Regions from separate parts of the Neobacillus sp. 114 genome, predicted to be linked through region 1. Evidence: riboswitches for the same ligand, from Rfam matches in the RefSeq annotation. Region 1 holds a riboswitch; the other holds the start of a gene.

Region 1 (4,819 bases):
ACCACATAGATGGTGATAGAACCAATTGTAAAATGTATTTCTGCAAACGCATTTTTAAATGGATGGTTACCCGCTCCGAATAAGTGATGCGATAGATTTTCCAGTAAAATTGATACCCCAATCGTGCTGATTAATGGGGCAAGGTGCGAAACGCCTTTTTTCCCGCGAAGCGGTCTTAAGGCAAATCGCTCCAGCATATAACCTAAAATTGCGGTGACAATAATTGCAGCTAAAAATGCCATCCAAATCGGCCAACCCAATGTACTTGTGACCATGACGCCTACAAAAGCGCCAAACATAAAGATTTCGCCATGCGCCATATTAATGATGCCAAGAACTCCAAAAACCAGCGTAAATCCAAGGGCAACGATGGCATAGATGCTTCCTAGTGTGATTCCGTTTATTAGCTGTTCTAATAGCAAAACATCTCACCCTCTAACTTCAATTTTTTCAAAAACTAATGGTATTAATTAAAGCCCCCCGCCTTTAGGCTTTGGCAGCCTGGAGCGGGGAGCAGCTGATAGTAGTGATTCATTCTGTTCTGATTGATACCCTTCAAACTATCGAACGTTCAAGCTTATTCGAAAATTTGGAACTTCCCGTCCTTGATAATAAGAACGGTTGGATCCATCACAACGTCTCCATCCTTGTCAAAGGAGAATTTACCAAGGATCCCAGGAAAATCCTTAATTTCAGCAAGAGAATCACGCAGTGCATCGCGGTCCGCTTCGCCTGCATTTTTTAGTGCTTCAGCCATGATATAAAGCGCATCATAAGCCTGCGCTGCGAATTGGTCTGGTTTCTTGCCATATTCGGATTCATACTTTTTCACGAACTCTTGAACCTTTGGATCTTGCTTATCGCCAAACCAAGGAGTTGCCACAATCAGTCCATCAGCAGCCTGTCCGGCAATTTGAATAACCTGTGGAGAGTTAAATCCGTTACCGCCGACAAATGGTACATCAATTCCCAGTTTGCGGGCCTGGTCCATAATAACAGCACCTTCATTATAGAGAGCTGAACATAGAATTAAGTCCGGCTGAAGACCCTTAATTTTTGTTAATTGTGCATTATAGTCAGCCTGACCCTTTTGGAAGGTTTCAGTTGTTACTACATCAAGCTTCATTTTTTCGGCTGTCTTTTTCATCGTGTCATAACCGGATTTTGTAAACACATCATCATTTCCGTAAAGAATAGCCACTTTCTTCACTTTGTATTTATCAACTGCTTTTTTCACTGCTGCAGGAATAGCTAGTGCTTCTGGCAGTGAGTTTCTAAATACATAGTCCCCGATTTGTGGGATTCCTTCAGCAGTAGTAGATGTACCCATGATTGGAATACCATTCAAGTCTGCCTCAGGCCCGACTACATTCATTTCTGTACTTAATGTAGGTCCCAATAAGGCTACAATACTATCGTCACTCATTAACTTTTGAGCTGCAGATAAAGCTTGTTCTTGTTTACCTGCTGAGTCTTCAACAACAAGGTCGATTTTGACATCGCCTTTTGCATTAATTTCTTTTTTCGCTAAATTAAAACCGTTAGTAATAGCTTCACCGTAAGCTGCTCCAGGTCCAGTTAAATAGGAAACAACACCGATTTTTGCTTCCACGGCCTTGCCGCTTTCTTTCGAATCGCCCTTTTTGCCAGAAGTTTCTGAATTATTACTGCATGCTGTTAAGACAACAAGTAAAAGAACAGTAAACAGCAGAAACGACTTATTAAGGATTTTTCTCATGTCCTTCTTTCCCCCTATTTTTCGACAAAATTAGTTATATATATCTATTAAATACCAATATTATTTTAATGTAAAGATTTTGTACCGAATTTTTAGAATCTTATTTCTATTCGAAAAAATAGTTAAACGCTTTCATTCTTGTAATCTAGGGATTTTATTAAAAATTTGATGAAAAATTTTTATTACTGTTAATGATATATGGGGACGGTTCTTCTTCTTCAGAAACAAAAGAGCCGTCCCCATACATCATTTAGGGTAGAAAATTATGAAAATTTGTGATACGATGAAATAAGTTTAAAAGGCCGTGTGTAACTGGCGAAACGCGGATAACCGCGAGGGAGCACACGGTTTCGAAGCCGTTCGCCTGGGCAGAGGTAAGGGAATTAACTCCCTTACCTCTTTCTGCTTATAAAAGGAGGAAGAAAAATGAGCACGATCGCTTTAGAAAATGTGAACACCATCAAAACCCTTAATAATATCGCGGAAAGAGGGCTAAACGTATTCAATAAGAACGGCTTTCTGGTTGACAACGGCAGTGAAAACCCTGATGCCATCCTTGTTCGCAGCTTTAATATGCACTCATTAGAATTCGGTGAAAATTTAAAGGCAATCGCAAGAGCAGGAGCAGGTGTCAACAATATTCCCGTCGATAGATGTACAGAGCAAGGTATTGTTGTGTTCAATACCCCTGGAGCAAATGCCAACGCTGTAAAAGAAATGGTCCTAACCTCATTAATAGCTTCATCCCGTAACCTTTTTGCTGGTGTAGCTTGGACTAAGTCGTTAGATGGTGAAGGCCAACAAATTCCAAAGCTTGTCGAAGCAGGCAAGAAGCAATTTGTCGGAAAAGAAATTAAAGGGAAAACATTGGGTGTCATTGGTTTAGGAGCGATAGGTGCACTTGTGGCGAATGATGCGCTGGATTTAGATATGGATGTCATCGGATTTGATCCATTTATCTCTGTCGATACCGCTTGGAATTTGTCCCGCAACGTACAGCGGGCAATGACAATTGAACAGTTATTTGCAGAATCTGACTATATCACTGTTCACGTACCGCTAACAGATGACACAAGAGGTATGTTTAACCAAGCGACCTTCAGTATTATGAAGCCTAGTGTTCATATTTTAAACTTCTCCCGTGGTGAACTTGTCAATGAAACAGACATGGCCGCCGCTCTCGAAAGCGGAAAGGTTGGGAAGTATGTTACCGATTTCCCGAATGAAAATGTGCTCAAAATGAAAAATACCGTTCCAATTCCGCACCTAGGCGCCTCCACAAATGAATCAGAGGAAAATTGTGCGATCATGGCAGCTCGGCAGGTAAAGGAATTTTTAGAAACAGGAAATATCAAAAACTCAGTGAATTTCCCAAACACCAGTCTTCCTTATACTGGTAAGCGGCGCGTGGCGGCATTCCACCAGAATGTTCCTAACATGGTCGGACAGATTACATCTGCAATATCCAGCTATCATTTAAACATTGCTGATATGGTCAACAGAAGCCGTGGGGGTTATGCGTATACAATTATTGACATTGATAATAAAGTAAATGGCGATGTTATTCCAGGTTTAGAGGAAAAAGTAAAACAAATTCCTGGAATGGTGACAGCTCGGATTATTTAATAAGGAAAATTAAGTTAACATGAAAATGGAGCCTGGTTTCAATACCGGCTCCATTTCTTTTACCCAATTGGATTCTATGCTGATAATTTTAGTTTTTTCTCTTTTTTCCCTCTATAGGAATACAAAGCAAATAATAGAATAAACCATAGTGGTGTCAACAATAGGGCCGGACGGGTAGCGTCGGCGAACAGCATGATGATGAGAATCGCCGCAAACAAGGTTAGGACCGCATAATTAACAAATGGTGTAAATGGCGCTTTAAATTTTGATTTTGCCTGTAAGTCCGGACGAGTTTTCTTATACCTTACATGACAAATCAGAATGACGCCCCAAACCCAAATAAAACAAATGGCACTAATGGTTGTCACAATTCCAAAAGCCTGCTCCGGAATAAGTTTGCTTAAGAGCGCTCCACCTGTCAGGACAAGAGTTGAAATCAATAGCGCGTTACTTGGCACATGATTTTTATTCAGTCTTGCAAAATTGGCTGGTCCCTGGCTATTATTGCTTAAATTATATAAAATCCGGCTTGTTGAAAACATCCCACTGTTACAAGCAGAAGCGGCTGAAGTTAAAACGACAAAATTAATAATTCCTGCGGCAATCGGAATCCCGACTAAACTAAACGTTTTGACAAACGGACTTTCAGCGGCATTCAGTTCCGTCCATGGATTAATACATAGAAGAACGATCAATGCGCCAACGTAGAAAAATAAAATCCGTAAAGGAATTTTATTAATGGCCGATGGGATGTTTTTTTCCGGATTGGCTGTTTCCGCTGCCGATACACCCACTAATTCCACACCAACGAATGCAAAAACGACCATTTGGAATGAAAGCAAGAAGCCTGTCATTCCATTTGGAAAAAGGCCTCCATGTTCCCAAAGATTTTTAATAGAGACCGCCCCTGCATCTGTCTTGAATCCCATTACTAGCAAAATGACCCCCATTCCGATTAAGGCGAGAATGGTAATTACCTTTATTAAGGCAAACCAGAACTCCAATTCCCCAAAAAGCTTTACCGTTAATAGATTGAGGCCCAATAAGACGACCAAACAGACAATTGCAGGCATCCACTGCGGGATATCAAACCAATATCGTACATATACACCAACAGCAATCACATCAGCCATAGCGGTCATAATCCAGCAAAACCAATAGGTCCATCCCGTTACAAACGCAACTCGCGGTCCAAGATAATCTTCGGCTATGTCAGTAAAAGACTGATAGCCAGCCTTAGACAACAGGAGTTCCCCTAGCGCCCTCATCACAAAGAAACAGGCAATACCTACGATTAAATAAGCAAAGATAATGGATGGGCCAGCCAGTTGGATGGCTTTACCCGACCCCAGGAATAATCCGGTACCAATGGTGCCGCCAATTGCGATAAGTTGAACGTGCCGATTTGCTAAATTCCTCTTTAATTCTTGCTGTGCCAACCTTGACTCCCCCTTA
Region 2 (4,819 bases), 210 kb from region 1:
CTTGGGGAGGACAGCGGCTATAGAGGCCGCTGTTTTTTTATTTCGTTTCTGTAAGTATAAAGCTCCTAATTTTTGTTAGGTTAAGGTGGCTCTTTGTTTTTTAATATTCCATAAAGCACTACACAACAATTATGTGAATTATTTAACATACCATTATACAGAAACTAATTCTAATTATTAAAAATGTCATAATTGAAAATGACTGAATAAATAGTAGGAGTAGTTATATGATGAATACAGAATGAAAGGATGGAAGGATGGAATCAATGTGATCCCATCCTTGGTCTGTTTTTGTCAGGATTCCTTAAAATCATGTGCTCCTATTCCACTTTAAGTGTCTTTTCTTTTCCTGTAAATCCTCCACGTACTTTAAGGACAAGAACTTTTGCGTCAGCAGGGACATCAAAAACAATCTCACCTTCTTGTGTTAATGTAAGTGGTCAACCAACCATTGTAGTCGTTGATCTAGTTACAGGAGCTATCCCCCCCTCTGCACTGTTACAGTAGTTGTCGCAGTTACAGGAGCTACTCCATCTGCAATCGCAGTGGCAATATTTGTAACAGTAGGTCCTGCAGAACCTAGCACCCTTACTACAACCGTTATCGTGGCAGAACTTAAAGGAGCAAGTGAAGGTGTTGTGAAGGTTACCAATGTTGGGTTTCCGGGTGGTGTTTGAGTAACGGTAAATCCTGGAGCATTACTTGACACAAAATTGGTACCTGCTGGTATCGGCTCGGATACCAGTAAATTGGTTAGGGGTGCGGTTCCCGTATTTGACACCACAATGGTGTAGGTAAGCAGTTGCCCTACCGACACAGGATTTGGCGCTGCAGTTTTCATCATTGTCAGGGTACCAACCCCTGGAGTTGTGGTGATAGTTGGGATTAAATCTAGGATATTTTCAAACTTGAACTCCAACAGCATTTCTTTCTTGATGACGTCACGAAGGGTCCTTTGAACACTTGCATCAATATCAAGAAGATTAGTCAACGTAACGGTTGCAGGAGAAAATGTAGTTCTTGTTGGGGTTAATGTACCAAGAACAAGTTGAAGTTTTTCAGCTTCTGCATTCAAAAGGTGAGCAAGAGCCAACTCCTCAAGAGCAACGGAAGCCAGTAACAATGGAACAGTTTGCCCCACACTAAGCGAAATGGTAGGCGTTATATTCGGTATGCCGGGTAAAGACAATACTCTTCAACTCCTTAAAATTATAGTCCTTGACATTCTACTCGATTTTTTTTAATGAGTCTGTGCAATTGTCCCTAAAATGGATAAATTTCTTATATCTTCATCGGCCCAATGCCCGATCTCCTTTTGCTAAACGTACTGGACTTACTGTTGATGAAGTTAGAAGCATAGCAAAATCTAAAGAGAACTAAACATACTCAAAGTTTGAAAAGAAAAACAGCCCTTATACATGATAATGACTGTTCTTCCTTCCTAAGCCGCCAATATCGTAACAAAAATGTCAATGGATTCTTCCATTCTTACAAATGGTTTATTCCAAATCCAATGAATAATTCGTTCCAATATGAATGCTTCAAACACTTTTATAAAAAGGAAACCCATTAAAATCAAAATTATTTTAAACGACCATTTTGTATATTTCTTTCTCTCTATTTCCAAATGAGTTCTCTCCCATTTCTACTATCATTAAACAGATTACTAAAAACAATAGGACAATATCATTTGAAGATTTTGGGTTTTGGGAAAATCAGAACTTTATTGACATTTAAAGCTTATATGTTATCTTTTACTTATAACAAGGAAATGGACACAGTTACTGACGACATTTGTGGAAATGACCACAGGGAAGCTGTGTTTTATATAGTGTCGGGTCGTCTGGGCAGAGATAAGGATTATTTCCTTATCTCTTTTTTATTACATTTTTTCAGGAGGGCTTGTAATGGAAAAAATCATTTTGGATGGAAATGTCGTTGCACAAGAAATTAAAGAAGGCTTGAAAGCACGTATTGATCTTCTAAAAAATAAAGGTATAACCCCATGCCTCGCAACGATTTTAGTTGGTGATAATCCCGCTTCAGAGACCTATGTAAGAATGAAAGGAAATGCTTGCAAAAGACTGGGCATAGAATCTATTCGTGTTCATTTGCCTGAAGAAACAGGGACATTGGAGCTGATAGAAACGATTAAAGAATTAAATAACGATCCCTCGGTTCACGGTATTCTTTTGCAGCATCCCGTTCCTTCGCAAATTGATGAACGTGCCGCTTTTGAAGCCATTGATATTCGCAAAGATGTGGACGGCGTCACAAGTGCAGGGTTCGGACAGACGGCATTAGGCTTTGGAGAATACCCCTCCTGCACACCAGCAGCCATTATGAAAATGTTAGACTATTACCAGATTCCAATTGAGGGTAAACATGCTGTCGTAGTGGGGAGAAGCCCTATCTTAGGGAAACCTGTTTCTGCGTTACTTCTTAATGCAAACGCGACCGTAACGACTTGCCATTCAAAAACAGCCAATTTACCTGAAATCTTAAAACATGCTGATATTGTTGTGGCAGCGGTTGGACTGCCTAAATTTATTCAGGGAAGCTGGTTAAAGCAGGGTTCCGTTGTATTAGATGCAGGTTACAATAAAGGCAATGTTGGGGATATTGATTATGACACATGTTACGAAGCGGCAAGTGCCATCACTCCTGTTCCAGGGGGTATTGGTCCAATTACCATTGCGACCTTGTTGAAACATACGGTTGATTCCGCAGAGAAACTGTAAGTGACAACACACATCAAAAGACCCGGCACGCTCCAGTACCGGGTCTCTTGATTACAAGAAATTTATTTTTCAAAAATTAATTTAAAATAATTAGCTTGACGGTTTTTCTGCCCCAGACTCTTGCTTCTGCACTGTTTGGTTTGAGAACGTCGATACGGTGGCCTTTGATAGCGCCGCCAGTGTCTCCAGCAATCGCTTCGCCATAGCCTTCGACCCATACACGTGAACCAAGCGGGATAACAGACGGATCGACTGCAATCAATTTCATATTTGGATTGGCCTCGATGTTGTAGCCCAATTTCGTTATCGAGCCTGAATCTTCATGGCTGTAAGCGGTTGCGGTAACGTACATTTCCTTGCCGCTAAGACTAGCGCTAGAGGTATCCTGCGCTGGTGCGGAAGCTGCGCGTGCGCTTGCCTGCTGCTGAGCAATTGCCGCTTGAATGCCGGCCATTTGTGACTGAACTTTTGCTTTGTCCTGCTCGGCTAGAGCCAATTGTTGCGTAATTTGATTATATTTATCCTGCATGGCCGTTAGGACTTCCTGACGCTTTTGCAGGTTTTGATCTAGTTCGGATTGCTTGTTGGCAAGGACGGTTTTCTGCTCCTCTAAAACCTGTTCCTGCTTATCGATTTCCTTTTTATCGTCTTCAATTTTCTGAAGGTCTGCCTTTTGGGCGTTCAAAATATCTTTGTCAGCATCCATCAATGTCGAGACTGCGCTTGCACGCTTAATGAAATCGGAGATGCTGTCAGATTCTAAGAATACGTTCATGACGATATTGAAATTGTCACTTTGCTGCATGGCCACGGCCCGCTTTTTCATGATGTCTTTACGGCCGAGAATTTTATCCTCCAGCGCGACAATCTCTTCTTTCTTTTGTTCAATCAGCTTGTTCACTTCGTCGATTTTGGCCTGAGTTTGGGCCATTTCTTCTTGGTTCTTTGTAATATATGCATATATTGAATCTAGTTCTTTCTGAATTCCTTGTATTTCTTGATTAACAGCTTGCTGTTCTTGTTTTTGCTGATTCACAATTTGCTGTTTTTCCTGGAGCTGCTGTTGAGCATTGCGAAGTGCTTCACTGCTTGTTTGTGCATATGTAACCATGGTGCCGCCTGATGCGTATGTAGCGATTGCAAGTACTACTAGTAAAATACGCTTGATCGTCGATTGCATATACTCCCCTCCTCGTTATACTATTTATAACAGACAAACTTGCCAGTTATGTTACAAAAATATTAAAAGAATATCACAAATCGACTTATTCATGATAAAAATAGCTGTTTTATGGCAAAAAAGTGTCATAAATCAAAAAATTGGGTATTTATTGGAAAATTGTAGGTAAAGGTGTCGGGCACCGTACGTGGACATTTGTCCGTGTGCGGTGGACACCTCTGTTGAGGCGAAAGTCCTGTATTGGGGTTGAAATTTACCTTTTTTAAAATTTACTCGTCGATTTCGTGAGATTACTCGTTAAAAATTAGGATTTACTCGCCAACTTTTGACTTTTACTCGCTGAATTTCATGATTTACTCGCCTCAATCTAGATTTTACACGCCGGACCCCCATCTCAAGCGTACCCCAACTACCTAAAAAGCCAGGCGTCCAGCCTGGCTCAGGTATTTTTTCAATGACCTTTTTTGGGTGATTACCATTTATTTGGATATACTTTCCGATTTGGTGAGTTTACTTTCCAAATGGGGCTAAATACTTTCCACTTTCATCATTTTTCTACCACTTTATGGCCAAATACTTTCCAAAAAACCTGATTTACTTTCCAACTTGATTTTCAGAGGGAATCCCTCCCTAAAAAACCAGGCGTCCAGCCTGGCTCAGGTATTTTTTCAATGACCTTTTTGGGGTGATTACCATTTATTTGGATATACTTTCCAATTAGGTGAGTTTACTTTCCAAATCGGGCTAAATACTTTCCACTTTCATCATTTTTCTTCCACTTTATGGCCAAATACTTTCCAAAAATTCTGATTTACTTTCCAACTTGATTTTCAGAGGGAATCCCTCCCTAAAAAGCCAGGCGGCCAGCCTGGCTCAGGTATTTTTCGATGACCTTTTC

Evidence for each region. A riboswitch is a leader RNA that binds a small molecule or an ion and turns the genes downstream of it on or off. The one in region 1 is predicted to bind ZMP and ZTP.
Region 2: linked by a shared signal. The riboswitch ahead of QNN06_RS29945 (bifunctional 5,10-methylenetetrahydrofolate dehydrogenase/5,10-methenyltetrahydrofolate cyclohydrolase) and the one ahead of QNN06_RS30965 (phosphoglycerate dehydrogenase) in region 1 are both predicted to bind ZMP and ZTP.

Annotation. Positions count from the first base shown of each region.
Region 1 is NZ_CP126144.1:6,346,120-6,350,938, forward strand. Features, by position in the region: gene QNN06_RS30955 (branched-chain amino acid ABC transporter permease) at 1-422, opposite strand, end outside; gene QNN06_RS30960 (ABC transporter substrate-binding protein) at 578-1,738, opposite strand; ZMP/ZTP riboswitch at 2,037-2,115, shown strand; gene QNN06_RS30965 (phosphoglycerate dehydrogenase) at 2,165-3,364, shown strand; gene QNN06_RS30970 (amino acid permease) at 3,439-4,803, opposite strand.
Region 2 is NZ_CP126144.1:6,134,624-6,139,442, forward strand. Features, by position in the region: partial or broken gene QNN06_RS29925 (DUF4352 domain-containing protein) at 321-431, opposite strand; gene QNN06_RS31310 (alpha-helical endospore appendage domain-containing protein) at 479-1,189, opposite strand; gene QNN06_RS29940 (hypothetical protein) at 1,442-1,627, opposite strand; ZMP/ZTP riboswitch at 1,771-1,856, shown strand; gene QNN06_RS29945 (bifunctional 5,10-methylenetetrahydrofolate dehydrogenase/5,10-methenyltetrahydrofolate cyclohydrolase) at 1,908-2,741, shown strand; gene QNN06_RS29950 (3D domain-containing protein) at 2,818-3,921, opposite strand.